One region of the Streptacidiphilus albus JL83 genome, then DNA from elsewhere that is predicted to be linked to it. Evidence: predicted binding sites of a transcription regulator. Region 1 holds the regulator's gene; the other holds the start of a gene.
The links. The regulator HrcA, encoded in region 1, represses chaperone genes, less so after heat shock. The targets are predictions, from matches to a motif close to TTNGCACTCNGNNNNNCNGAGTGCNAA.

Region 1 (7,070 bases):
TCGGCCCCGTCGACCCCGGCCACGGTCAGCTCCACCGGCTTGCCGACCGTCCCGGCCAGCAGCGGCGCGGGGCCGGTGACCGGGTCGACCGGACGGCCGTCCACCGCCAGCAGCGCCTCCCCGGCGCGGACGTTGACTCCGGGGGCGGCCAGCGGGGAGCGGGCGGCCGGGTCCGAGGACTCGCCGGCCAGCACCCGGACCACCCGCCAGCGGCCGTCGCCGTCCCGGGCCAGGTCCGCGCCGAGCAGGCCCTGTCGGCGCCCGGGCGGCGCGCCGTGCCCGAAGTCGCGGACGTAGGCGTGCGAGGTGCCCAGCTCGCCCTGGAGCTCCCAGAGCAGGTCGACCAGGTCGTGGTGGCTGCCGACCCGCTCCACCAGCGGACGGTAGCGGCGCTGCACCGCGTCCCAGTCCAGGCCGCCCAGGTCGATCCGCCAGAAGTTGTCCCGGGCCAGCCGGGCGGTCTCGTCGAACATCTGCCGCCACTCGGCGGCGGGGTCGACGGTGACCCGCACCCGGGCGAGGTCGACCTGGACGGACTCGTCCGGGTCCTCCCGGCCGACCTTGCGGTCGGCCGGCACGATCCGCAGCTCCTCGTGGTCGACCACGGCCAGTCGGCTGCCGTCGCCGGAGACGCGGAACCAGCTGAGGGCGTCGACCAGGGTCTCCGCCCGGCGGCCGGCGAAGTCGAAGCGCTCCAGCGCCGCCCGCTCGGGCTTGGCCTCCGGGGTGGCCCTGGCCGTGCCCAGCTGGCCGGCCAGCGGCCGGCTCAGCCAGGCCACCCCGCCGTTGACCGCCTGCAGCGCCGAGTAGCGCCCGGCCGGGACCGGGAAGGGCACGATCCGGTCGGCCAGGCCCGCCAGGTCGACCCGGGTCGGGGCGGGCCGGTCCCGCTGCTCGGCCGGCGCAGCCGGGTCGTCGGCCGCGACCGGGTCATCCGCCCCGGCGCCGTCGACGGGACCGGCCGCGGCGGCAGGGGCCGCGACCGGGGCCGGGGTCGGCCCCTCGCCGCCCTTGCCCGGCGGGCGACCCCGGAGCTCCGGGCCGAAGGGCGACAGGGTGTCCGCCGCCAGCGTCAGCAGATAGGGGCGGCAGGCCAGCGGGAAGGACAGGTCGAAGACATGGGCGTCGTAGACCGGGTCGAAGTCGCGGACCGACAGGAAGGCCAGGTGCTTGCCGTCGGTGGTGAAGGCCGGGGAGAAGTCGGTGAAGCGCGGCTCGGTCAGCTCGGTCACCGAGCCGTCCGCGAGTCGGGCGATCCGCAGCTGCCGCGGGGACTCCAGCTGGTCGACCCGCTGCGACCAGACCAGCCACTGCGAGTCCGGCGAGAACACCGGGCCGGTCGCCTCGCCCCCGGCGCTCCGGCCCAGCTCGGTGACGGCGGGGTCGCCGTCCGGGGCCGCCGCGTCGAGCAGCAGCACCCGGCCGTCGCGGTCGGCGACAGCCAGCCGGGCGCCGTCCGGGGAGACGGCCAGGGCCTCGACCCGGCCGATCCGCCCGGCCGCGATGCGCCGGCCGTCGGCGAACTCCAGCGCGTCGTCGCCCTCGGCGTCGGTCACCCAGACCGCGCCGCCGTCCGGGAGCACCCGGGGCAGCCGGTGGCGGACGCCCGGCGCGTCGGCCAGCACCCGCGCCGGGCCGTCCCGGTGGGTCACCCGGTGGATCGTGCCGCGCACCTCGACCAGGCTGGACCGGCCCTCGGCGTCCGGCTGGACGGCGCCCAGGTAGCGGCCGGCCTGGACCGGGTAGGGCAGCCGCCCGGTCGACGGGCCGCCGAGGCGGATCTCCAGCCGGCGCGGCCGGGCCTGCTCCAGGTCGTCGACCAGCCAGAGGTCGCCGCCGCTGTGGTGGACGACCCGGACGCCGTCGGTCGAGGCGTTGCGGGCGTAGAAGTCGTGTTCGCCGTGGCTGCGCAGGTCGGAGCCGTCCGGCAGGCTGGACCAGAGCCGGCCCTGGCCGTCGTGGTCGCTGAGGAAGGCGATCCGCTCCCCCACCCACATCGGCGAGTCGATGTTGCCGTCGAGGTCGGCGTGGATCCTGGCGAAGTCCCCCTCGGCGCCGTCCGTGCCGGGCGTGCCCAGCCAGAGCTTGCCGGCCGTGCCGCCCCGGTAGCGCTTCCAGCGCGCCGGCTCCACGCCCATCCCGGCGCTGCCGAGCAGCACCCGCGCGCCGCCGGGCTCGGCGGCGACCGCGCTCACCCGCCCGTACGGCAGTTCCCGGGCCGGGCCGCCGTCCAGCGGCACCGCGAAGGCCCAGACATGCACCCCGGACATCCGGCCGACCGAGCTGAGCGCCAGCACCTCGCCCTCGGCGGTCCAGCCGGCCACCGCGGTCTTCGCGCTGCCCCAGTGGGTCAGCCGCCGCGCCGGGCCGCCCTCGACCGGGGCGACGTGCACCTCCGGCGCCCCGTCCCGGCTGGAGGTCCAGGCCAGCAGCGTGCCGTCCGGGGAGAACCGGGGACGGCTCACCGGCGCCCGGTCCGCGCTCACCCGCCAGGCCCGGCCGCCCTCGACCGGGGCCAGCCAGACGTCGTCCTCGGCCACGAAGGCGACCAGTCCGTCATGCAGATGGGGATACCGGAACCAACCCGCGGGTGGAGTCACCCGGCCACAGTAACCGCGCCGCTGACCGTTCGACAGGGTGCGTTCCGCGGCTCCGGGCTCAGCTCCAGCGCCCGCTGCGGCCGAGCAGCAGCGCCCCGGCGGCCACGCCGGCGGTGGAGGTCCGCAGCACCGAGCGGCCCAGCCGGACCGGGGCCGCGCCGGCCTCGGCGAAACGCGCCAGCTCGTCCGGGGAGACCCCGCCCTCCGGGCCGACGACCAGCACCACGTCGCCGGAGGCCGGCAGGGTGGCGTCCGCCAGCGGCTGGGCGCCCTCCTCGTGCAGCACCGCGCCCAGCGCCGCGCCGGCCAGCAGTTCGGCGACCTGCCGGGTGCTCATCGGTTCCGCGACGGTCGGGAAGCGGAGCCGGCGGGACTGCTTGCCGGCCTCGCGGGCGGTGGCCCGCCACTTCGCCAGCGCCTTCGCCCCGCGCTCGCCCTTCCACTGGGTGATGCAGCGGGAGGCCGCCCAGGGCACCACCTCGTCCACGCCGACCTCGGTCATCAGCTCGACCGCCAGCTCGCCCCGGTCGCCCTTGGGCAGTGCCTGGACCACGACCAGCCGGAGCTCGGGAGCGGGCTCGGCCAGCAGCCCGCCGACCCGGACCTCCAGCACGTCCTTGCCCTCGACGCCGCAGACCTCGCCGGACACCCCGGCTCCGGCGCCGTCGGTGAGCACCACCTGCTCGCCGACGGTCAGCCGGCGCACGGCGACGGCATGCCGGCCCTCCGCCCCGTCGAGGCGGACCACCCCCCCGACGGGGGCGAGCCGGGCGGTGTCCACGACGAACACGGGGGCGGTCACATGGTCTCCAAGCGGGGAGAGCCCGAGGGGGCGGGCCGTCAGCGGCCCGCCCCCTCGGTGGTCGGTTCTGTGCGGACGGGCTCAGCGCCCGTTGAACGCGTCCTTCAGCCGGGAGAAGAGTCCCTGCTGGCCGGGGGCGAAGGTGCCCGAGGGGCGCTCCTCGCCGCGCAGCTTGGCGAGCCGGCGGAGCAGGTCCTCCTGCTCGGCGTCGAGCTTGCTCGGGGTCTGCACCTCGACATGCACTATCAGGTCGCCCCGGCCGCCGCCGCGCAGGTGGGTGATGCCCCGCCCGTGCAGCGGGATCGACTGGCCGGACTGGGTGCCGGGACGGACGTCGATCTCGACGCCGCCGTCCAGGGTCTCCAGCGGGACCTTGGTGCCCAGCGAGGCCGCCGTCATCGGCAGGGTGACCGTGCAGTGCAGGTCGTCCCCGCGCCGTTGGAAGGTCGAGTGGGCGTTCTCGCTGATCTCGACGTAGAGGTCGCCGGCCGGGCCGCCGCCGGGGCCGACCTCGCCCTCGCCGGCCAGCTGGATCCGGGTGCCGTTGTCGACACCGGCCGGGATCTTCACGGTCAGGGTGCGCCGGGCGCGGACCCGGCCGTCGCCGGCGCACTCGGGGCAGGGGGTCGGCACGACCGTGCCGAAGCCCTGGCACTGCGGGCACGGGCGCGAGGTCATGACCTGGCCCAGGAAGGACCGGGTGACCTGCGACACCTCGCCGCGACCGCGACACATGTCACAGGTCTGGGCGGAGGTACCGGGGGCCGCGCCCTCGCCGTTGCAGGTGGTGCAGACGACGGCGGTGTCCACCTGGATGTCCTTGGTGGTGCCGAACGCCGCCTCTTCGAGGTCGATGTCGATCCGGATCATCGCGTCCTGGCCGCGCCGGGTGCGCGAGCGCGGGCCGCGCTGGCCGCCGGCCGCGCCGCCGAAGAAGGCGTCCATGATGTCGCTGAAGCCGAAGCCGGCCCCGGCGCCGAAGCCGCCGGGCCCGCACCGCCGCCGTTGGCGGAGAGCGGGTCACCGCCCAGGTCGTAGATCTGCCGCTTGTTGGGGTCCGAGAGGACCTCGTAGGCGGCGTTGATCTCCTTGAACCGCTCCTGGGTCTTCGGGTCCGGGTTGACATCCGGATGGAGTTCTCTCGCCAGACGGCGGAACGCCTTCTTGATCTCGTCCTGACCCGCGTCACGCCGGACGCCGAGTACCGCGTAGTAGTCCGTGGCCACCAAAATGCTCCGCTTGTTTCCGTTCGCGCCGACGATCCAGTATCCAGCTCAGGCAAGGACGCTAGGACGCCGCCAGGATCTGGCCGACGTACCGCGCCACTGCCCGGACGGCGCCCATGGTGCCCGGGTAGTCCATCCGCGTCGGCCCGACCACGCCCAGTTTGGCGACGGTCTCGTCGCCCGAACCGTAGCCCACCGACACGACCGACGTGGAATTCAGCCCCTCGTAGGCGTTCTCCCGGCCGATCCGCACCATCATGCCCGCGTCCGCGGTCTCTCCGAGCAACTTCAGCAGGACCACCTGCTCCTCCAGGGCCTCCAGCACGGGGGCGATGGTGAGCGGGAAGTCGTGCGGGAAGCGGGTGAGGTTGGCCGAACCGCCGATGACGATCCGCTCCTCGGTCTGCTCCGCCAGCGCCTCGAAGAGGGTCGACAGCACGGCCGTGACCACGCCCCGGTCCTCGTGCTCGAAGCCCTCGGGGAGGTCCTGCAGCAGGGTCGGCACCTCGGCGAAGCGCTGGCCCCCGGCACTGCTGTTCAACCGCGCCCGCAGGTCCGCGAGCAGCGTCTCGCCGACCGCCGAGGGGCAGTCGATCAGCCGCTGCTCGACCCGGCCGGTGTCGGTGATCAGCACCAGCATCACCCGGGTCGGGGTGAGCGAGACCAGTTCGACGTGGCGCACGGCCGAACGCGAGAGCGAGGGGTACTGGACCACCGCGACCTGCCGGGTCAGCTGCGCCAGCAGCCGCACCGTCCGGGCCACCACGTCGTCCAGGTCCAGCGCGTGGTCCAGGAAGTTGCCGATGGCTCGGCGCTCCGCCCCGGACAGTGGCTTGACCTCGGTCAACCGGTCGACGAAGAGCCGGTAGCCCTTGTCGGTCGGCACCCGTCCGGCGCTGGTGTGCGGCTGGTGGATGTAGCCCTCGTCCTCCAGTGCGGCCATGTCGTTACGCACGGTGGCCGGGGACACGCCGAGATTGTGCCGTTCGACCAGGGCCTTCGAGCCCACCGGCTCCTCGGTCCCGACATAGTCCTGGACGATGGCACGCAGCACCGCGAGCTTGCGGTCGTCGAGCTTGCGCTCCTCAAGCACGGGGCACGCACCTCCTGCGGTCGGTCGGTTCTGGCACTCTGGGGAAAGGAGTGCCAATACCCGTCCGGCCAGTGTAAGGCGGAAGGGTGCGCCACCGGAACGGCCGGGCCGCCCCGGACGTACTTGTGGGTAAGCCCGACAGGGCAGAATTGCATGGAGAAGGCACACTTTGAGGAGAGAGTCATGGCCAGGACACGCTTTGCCCCCGACCGGGGCTTGACCAACCGCATGGTCCTGACGATGTTCCTGATCGGGCTGCTGTACGTGGTCTTCGTCGGCGCGCTGATCGTGCTGCTCAAGGGCGCCTGGCCGATCGTGGTCGTGGTCGCCGCCGGGCTGTTCATCGCCCAGTTCTGGTTCAGCGACAAGATCGCCGCCTTCAGCATGGGCGCCCGCGAGGTCACCCCGCAGGAGTTCCCGGAGCTGCACGGCGCCGTGGACCGGCTCTGCGCGCTGGCCGACATGCAGAAGCCGCGGGTGGCCGTCGCTCAGAGTGACGTACCGAACGCCTTTGCGACCGGCCGCAACGAGAAGAACGCCGTGGTCTGCGTCACCACCGGGCTGCTCCGCCGGCTGGAGCCGGAGGAGCTGGAGGGCGTGCTCGCCCACGAGCTCTCCCACGTCGCCCACAAGGACGTGATGGTGATGACCATCGCCGGCTTCCTGGGCGTGCTGGCCGGTGTGATCACCAGGGTGGGCGTCCAGTTCGGGATGTTCGGCGGCTTCGACCGCCGCGACAACCGGGACGACAACAGCGGGATGATCATGCTCGCGGTGATCGCGGTCAGCGCGGTCGCCTACGCCATCAGCTTCCTGCTGACCCGGATGCTCTCCCGCTACCGCGAGCTGTCCGCCGACCGCTCGGCCGCCGAGCTGACCGGCCGCCCCTCGGCGCTGGCCTCGGCGCTGACCAAGGTCACCGGGCAGATGGCCGCCATCCCCACCCAGGACCTGCGCCGCGCGCAGCCGTTCAACGCCTTCTACTTCGCCCCGGCGCTGAAGCCGAGCGAGGCGATCAGCAACGCGTTCTCGACCCACCCCTCGCTGGAGAAGCGGCTGGAGCAGCTCGGCAAGATCTCCGCCGAGCTCGGCCGCCAGTAGCCCCTTCGGGGCCCGCACCGCCTCCTGCCCGCCCTGCCTACCGAGGAGCTGACCCCCATGGGCTTCCTGGACGCCCTGCTCGGCCGCACCAAGCCCGTCAAGCCCGACCTGGACCAGCTCTTCGGCCTGCCCTCGGCGGCGATCACGCTGGAGGCCGCCGCCGGGTTCAAGCCCACCGGCGTCGGCTCGGTCTGCTTCGCCGCAGCCGAGGGCGGCGCCTTCGCCCAGATCCAGCAGGACGTCCAGGC
Region 2 (7,070 bases), 3.0 Mb from region 1:
CGGCCGGGCACGAGGCCCTGCCGCACGCCAGGTCCACCGGCGTGGACCTGCTCACCGGCGCGGGACTGGCCGAAGCGGTGGCCGGGGCCGACGCCGTCATCGACGTCAGCCAGTCGCCCACCAGCGACGACAGCTCCGCCGCCTTCTTCTCGACCGCGACCGGCAACCTCCTCGCCGCCGCCGGGCGGGGCGGTGTCGGCCAGGTCGTGCTGCTGTCCATCGTCGGCGTGGACCTGGTCCCCGACCTCGGCTACTACCGGGCCAAGGTGCTCCAGGAGGGCCTGGTCAAGGCCGGTCCGGTCGGGTACTCCATCGTCCGCGCGACCCAGTTCTTCGAGTTCGTCGAGGAGATCATGAGCTGGACCGCCGACGCGGACACCGTCCGGCTGCCGGCCACCCCGATCCAGCCGGTCGCCGCCGCCGACGTCGCCCGGGCGCTGGCGGAGGTCGCCCTCGGCGCCCCGCTGGGCGGGATCCTGGACGTCGCCGGGCCCGAGGTCTTCCCGCTGGACGAGCTCGGCCGGATCACCCTCGCCGCCTGCGGGGACCGGCGCACGGTGGTCACCGACCCCACGGCCGGCCCCTTCGCGCACGTCCCCGGCGCCGCGATCACCGCCCGCCCCGGCACCCCGCTGGCCACCACCGACTACCGCGCCTGGCTGGCCGGCTGACCCACCGCCGGGGATCGGGGCCGCCCGCGAGCGAGCGGTCTAGCCTCCCGCCCGGACCAGCGGCGCGGTGTCGAGGACCGGGTACGGGGCGGGCAGCGGCAGCTTGCCGCCCAACGGGGCGCTGCTGTGAATGCGGTAGCGCCTCGTGTCCGGATCGGGTTCGCTGTGCACGTGGACCATGCCGTCCCGTCGGTCGACGATGACGTATACGGGCACCGCCGCAGTGGCGTACGTGCGGTACTTGGGCTCGATGTCGGTCTCTCGATTGCTGGAGGTGATCTCACCCACCAGGGCCAGCAGATTGATGGGGTACCAGCCCTTGTGAGTCTTGCGGAACGCCTCGTCCAAGTCGGTCGGTTCGCGGTGCTGGACATAGAAATCCGGGATCACCAGCGCCTGGCCATGAGGCAGCTCGGACTGGGTGGTGTAGCCGTTGCCCATCCCAGCGAGTGTCCACCCCGCCATGTGCAGCTGGACGACCAGCTTGACTGCCCCGGAGTTGTGGTTGTCGTCAGGCTGCGGAGGAATGATGACCGTCCCCTCGATGTACTCGGGCCGGATCGGATAGCCGGCGGCTTCCTCCAGCGCGATCAGCAGATCGATGGGGTCACGAGGCATGGGCTCGGTCACGGGGTCGGCGGTCATTTCGCTGTCCTCCCTGGGATGCTCCTGCCAGGCTACGCCCGGGCGGGCTGCCCCAGCAGCATCATCGGGGCGCCCGCCACCCGGGTGAGGATCACCGTGCAGGAGTTCACTCCTTCGGGTTTGAGTTTGCGGCGGAGCTCCTCGGGTTCGATCGCCGAGCCGCGCTTCTTGATCACGACGGTGCCCACGCCGCGCTCGCGGAGCAGGGCCTTGAGCTTCTTCAGGCCGAAGGGGAGGGTGTCGGTGATCTCGTACGCCGTGGCGTACGCGCTGGGGCGCAGGGTGTCGGTGGTGAGGTAGGCGATGCTGGGGTCGATCAGCGTGGCGTCGAGCTGTTCGGCGACCTCGGCGACCAGGTGGGCGCGGATCACCGCGCCGTCCGGTTCGTAGAGGTAGCGGCGGACCGGTCCCGGCTCGGGGTCGGGGAGCCGGCCGCCGGTGAGGCTGTCACCGCCGGGCAGCAGGGTCGCTCGATGGGGTTGTTCTGCCCCGGTGCCGAACCAGAGCACGGCCTCCTTGACGTCGCCGCCGTCGGAGACCCACTCGGCCTCCGCGCCCTCCGGCACGGCCTCGTGCGGAATCCCGGGCGCCACCTTCAACGCCGCGTACGCGCTCTGCCGGGCCGCGCCGACGGCCCAGCTGAGCGGCGGCGAGTAGGCCTCGGGGTCGAAGATCCGGCCCCGGCCGCCCCGCCGGGCCGGGTCCACGAAGACCGCGTCGAAGCCGGCCGGGTCGATCTCGGCGACGTCCGCGCAGCGCTGCTCGATCAGCCCGTCCAGGCCCAGTGCCGCGGCGTTGGCCTCGGCGACGGCGCAGGTCAGCGGGGAGCGGTCGACAGCGAGGACCGAGATCCCGGCCCTGGCCAGGGCGATGGCGTCGCCGCCGACGCCGGAGCAGAGGTCCGCCAGCCGCCGCACGCCGAGCGCGGCGAAGCGCCGTGCCCGCCACTCGGCGACGCTGGTGCGGGTCGCCTGCTCGACCCCGTCTGGGGTGAAGTACATCCGCGCCGCGTCGGCCGCGCCGAACTTGGCCACCGCCCGCTGCCGCAGCCGCGCCTGCGCGATCGCGGCGGACACCAGCTCGGCCGGGTGGTCGCGGCGCAGCCTGGTCGCCACCGCCAGCTCCTCCCCGGGCGCATGGTCGCGCAGCTCGGCCAGCAGCGCCTGGCCCTCGTCGGTCAGCAGGGCCCGGAACGATTCGATCTCCACACCGTTCATCATCGCGTAAGCGACTCGTTGGCACTCTGGTTGACTGAGTGCTAAGCGCGGCCTAGTGTCGTCGTTGGCACTCTCCACTGGAGAGCGCTAACCCGCGAAGAGGCGTTTCCGGCACCGCGACGACGGCTGCGCCATACCAATCTTCGCGACCCAAGACATGAATCACCCCGTGATCTCCGAAGGGGGAGGTCGGAACGTGACGACCACCAGCTCCAAGGTTGCCATCAAGCCGCTCGAGGACCGCATTGTGGTCCAGCCGCTCGAAGCCGAGAAGACCACGGCCTCTGGCCTGGTCATTCCGGACACCGCCAAGGAGAAGCCCCAGGAGGGCGTTGTCCTGGCCGTGGGCCCGGGTCGCTTCGAGGACGGCCAGCGCCTGCCGCTCGACGTCGCCGTCGGCGACATCGTGCTCTACAGCAAGTACGGCGGCACCGAGGTCAAGTACAACGGCGAGGAGTACCTCGTCCTCTCGGCTCGCGACGTCCTCGCGATCGTCGAGAAGTAGGACCCAGCTGTCTGCAGCTGCGACGCTGACCGCAGAGTCGTGACCCGCCCGGGCCCCAGTCATCACTGAGTGAGACCGGGTGCCCGGGCATGGTTGTTTGAGAGGGAAACCCTAAGCATGGCGAAGATCCTGAAGTTCGACGAGGACGCCCGCCGCTCGCTCGAGCGTGGCGTCAACAAGCTGGCCGACACCGTGAAGGTGACGATCGGCCCCAAGGGCCGCAACGTCGTCATCGACAAGAAGTTCGGCGCTCCGACCATCACCAACGACGGTGTCACCATCGCCCGTGAGGTCGAGCTCGACGACCCGTACGAGAACCTTGGCGCGCAGCTCGTCAAGGAGGTCGCCACCAAGACCAACGACATCGCGGGTGACGGCACCACCACCGCGACCGTCCTGGCCCAGGCGCTCGTCAACGAGGGTCTGCGCAACGTCGCCGCCGGCGCCGGCCCCTCCGGGCTGAAGAAGGGCATCGACGCCGCCGTCAAGGCCGTGTCCGACCACCTGCTCTCGGTCGCCCGCGAGATCGACGGCAAGGAGGACATCGCCGCCGTGGCCGCGCTGTCCGCCCAGGACACCGAGGTCGGCGAGCTGATCGCCGAGGCGATGGACAAGGTCGGCAAGGACGGTGTCATCACCGTCGAGGAGTCGAACACCTTCGGCCTGGAGCTCGAGTTCACCGAGGGCATGCAGTTCGACAAGGGTTACCTGTCGCCCTACATGGTCACCGACCAGGAGCGGATGGAGGCGGTCCTGGAGGACCCGTACATCCTCATCCACCAGGGCAAGATCTCCTCGATCCAGGACCTGCTCCCGCTGCTGGAGAAGATCCTCCAGGGCGGCTCCAGCAAGCCGCTGCTGATCATCGCCGAGGACGTCGACGGCGAGGCGCTGTCCACCCTCGTGGTGAACAAGATCCGCGGCACCTTCAACGCCGTCGCGGTGAAGGCCCCCGGCTTCGGCGACCGCCGCAAGGCCATGCTCGGCGACCTGGCCACCCTCACCGGTGCCACCGTCATCGCCGAGGAGGTCGGCCTCAAGCTCGACCAGGCCGGTCTGGAGTCGCTCGGCTCCGCCCGCCGCGTCACCGTCTCCAAGGACAACACCACCGTCGTCGACGGCGCCGGTGAGGCGTCCGAGGTCGCGGGCCGCGTCGCGCAGATCAAGGCCGAGATCGAGAACACCGACTCGGACTGGGACCGCGAGAAGCTGCAGGAGCGCCTGGCCAAGCTGGCCGGCGGGGTCTGCGTGATCAAGGTCGGCGCTGCCACCGAGGTCGAGCTCAAGGAGAAGAAGCACCGTCTTGAGGACGCCATCTCGGCGACCCGCGCGGCGGTCGAGGAGGGCATCGTCGCCGGTGGCGGCGCCTCCCTCGTCCACGCCCAGAAGGTGCTCGACGGCGGCCTCGGCCTGTCCGGCGACGAGGCCGTCGGTGTCGCGGTCGTCCGCCGCGCGCTGGTCGAGCCGCTGCGCTGGATCGCCCAGAACGCGGGCCTTGAGGGCTACGTCATCACCACCAAGGTGGCGGAGCTCGAAGAGGGCCAGGGCTACAACGCCGCGACCGGCGAGTACGGCGACCTGATCAAGGCCGGCGTCATCGACCCGGTCAAGGTCACCCGCTCCGCGCTGCAGAACGCCGCGTCCATCGCGTCGCTGCTGCTCACCACGGAGACCCTGGTCGTCGAGAAGCCGGCCGAGGAGGAGCCCTCCGCGGGTCACTCCCACGGTGGCCACGGCCACTCCCACTGACGCACCGTACGGTCAGTAGTCCGGAGGCCCGGTCCCGCCAGCGTCACGCTGCGGGGCCGGGCCTCCGGCGTGCCGCGGGTCCGGACGCCGCCGGCGCGGGGCGGCCCGGCCGGTCAGCGCACCCGGCGCTCCGCGTGCTTCCGCTGGTGCGGGCCGAGCGCCTCGACGTCCAGCAGCAGCGGCAGCAGGTCGGGCTCCAGCGTCAGCGCCCGGAAGACCACGCCGCTGGTCACCGCGTGCGCGGGGCGCGACAGCACGGTCAGCTCGTCGCCGGCCCGGATCTCGCCGGGAGTGATCACCCGTAGGTAGGCGCCGGGGAGCGCCCGCTGGGTGAACCGCTTCATCCAGCCCTGCTCCTCCAGCCAGCCGGCGAAGGTCCGGCAGGGGATCCGGGTGGCGCAGACCTCCAGCACCACCTCCGGGCCGATCAGCCAGCGCTCGCCGATCAGCGCGTCGGTGGTCGGCAGCCCCAGCGTGGTCAGGTTCTCGCCGAAGACGCCGTTGGGCAGCTCCCGGCCGAGCTCCCGCTCCCAGAGGTCCAGCTCCTCGCGGCTGTAGGCGTAGACCGCCTGGTCGTCCCCGCCGTGGTGGCGGTGGTCGCAGACCCGGTCGCCGACGATGCCGCTGCCGCTGCTGCCCTCGGTGCCGCGCGGGCCCGGGGCGGCGACCGTCACCCGGTGCTCGACCGAACGCTTGTCGATCGCGGTCGCGCCGATGTCGCTGTGCTCGGTCGGGCGGGCGCGGCCGACGTTCACTGACAGTAGCTTCCCCATGGGACGAGGGTAGAGCGCCGGCGCCGACCCCCGCAGGTATAAATCCTTCGGCGGATTATCCTTCGATGTCAAAGTCTCACTTATGCTGCCGGGATGATCGAGGCCCGCCATCTCCGAGTGCTCCGCGCCGTCGCCCGCACCGGTTCCTTCTCCGGCGCCGCGCGCGAACTGGGCTACACCCAGCCCGCGGTGAGCCAGCAGATGAAGGCGCTGGAGAAGTCGGTGGGGACCAGGCTGGTGGCCCGGGTCGGCCGGGGCGTGCAGCTCAGCGAGGCCGGCCAGGCGCTGGTGCGGCACGCGGCCGGGATCCTGGCCGGGCTGGCCGCGGCCGAGGAGGAGGTCGCCGCCATCGCCGGGCTGCACGCCGGACGGGTGCGGCTGGTGTCCTTCCCGACGGCCAGCTCGACCCTGGTCCCGTCGGCGGTGGCGCGGCTGCGGGCGGACCGGCCGGGGGTGCGGGTCTCGCTGTCCGAGGCGGAGCCGCCGGAGTCGCTGGCGCTGCTGCGCGGCGGCGACTGCGAGATCGCGCTGGCGTTCCGCTATCCGGGGCGGCCGACCGGGGTGCAGCTCCCGGCGGAGGTCCCCGGCTCGCGCCGGCAGGCCCGCGCGGAGGCGACGGTGCAGGCCGCCGCCTCCGCCGCGGCCGCGGACTGGTCCGACCTGGCGGTCCGGCGGCTGCTCGACGACCGGCTGGTCGCGGTGGTGCCGACCGCCCACCCGCTGGCCGCCCGCCCGTCGACCGCGGCCGGCCCGCGGAGCCCGGTCGACCTGGCCGAACTGGCGGAGGAGCAGTGGATCGCCGGCTGCCCGCAGTGCCGGGGCCATCTGGTCGAACTGTGCGAGGAGGCCGGCTTCACCCCGGGCATCGACTTCGCCACGGACGACTGTCCGGCGGTGTTCGGGCTGGTGGCGGCGGGGCTGGGGGTGGCGGTGCTGCCGGAGCTCGCGCTCCGGGCGGTGCGGCCGAACGGGGTGGCGGTGCTCCCGCTGGCCTCCGGGGTCTACCGCGAGGTGGTCGCGCTCACCGTGCCCGACCTGGCGGCGGTTCCGGCGGTGGCGCTGATGCTGGACCAATTGGCCCTGGTGTCCGCCCCCGGCGCGGGTCCGGCCTGAGGCCGGACGCGGACGGGGGCGGCCCCGACACGCCCGGGCGCGCGGAGCCGTTCCCCCGGGATCCCGGGGGAAGCGGCGCCGCGCGCCCGGTGCGGGTCAGCTGTTGATCAGGGTGGACGGGTCGAGCGGGCGTTGCCGGGAGCGGCCGAGGAGCTCCTCGCGCTCGTCCTCGGTCAGACCGCCCCAGACGCCGTACGGCTCGCGGACGGCCAGGGCGTGGGCGGCGCATTCGGCGCGGACGGGGCAGCGGGTGCACACCTCTTTGGCGGACTGCTCCCGGGAGCTGCGCGCCGCGCCGCGCTCGCCCTCGGGGTGGAAGAAGAGGGAGCTGTCCACGCCGCGGCAGGCGGCGGAGAGTTGCCAGTCCCAGAGATCCGCGTTGGGGCCGGGGAGGCGG

Region 2: the regulator HrcA is predicted to act here: its motif matches at 2,552-2,578, upstream of groES (co-chaperone GroES).

The regions. Positions count from the first base shown of each region.
Region 1 covers NZ_JQML01000001.1:2,659,806-2,666,875, forward strand. Annotated here, with positions in the region: gene BS75_RS11545 (S41 family peptidase) at 1-2,600, opposite strand, end outside; gene BS75_RS11550 (16S rRNA (uracil(1498)-N(3))-methyltransferase) at 2,659-3,402, opposite strand; partial or broken gene dnaJ (molecular chaperone DnaJ) at 3,484-4,628, opposite strand; gene hrcA (heat-inducible transcriptional repressor HrcA) at 4,690-5,721, opposite strand; gene htpX (zinc metalloprotease HtpX) at 5,905-6,822, shown strand; gene pspAB (PspA-associated protein PspAB) at 6,880-7,070, shown strand, end outside.
Region 2 covers NZ_JQML01000001.1:5,689,749-5,696,818, forward strand. Annotated here, with positions in the region: gene BS75_RS24965 (SDR family oxidoreductase) at 1-671, shown strand, start outside; gene BS75_RS24970 (Uma2 family endonuclease) at 711-1,316, opposite strand; gene BS75_RS24975 (THUMP-like domain-containing protein) at 1,349-2,524, opposite strand; gene groES (co-chaperone GroES) at 2,730-3,038, shown strand; gene groL (chaperonin GroEL) at 3,156-4,787, shown strand; gene BS75_RS24990 (MOSC domain-containing protein) at 4,901-5,560, opposite strand; gene BS75_RS24995 (LysR family transcriptional regulator) at 5,654-6,673, shown strand; gene BS75_RS25000 (WhiB family transcriptional regulator) at 6,770-7,070, opposite strand, start outside.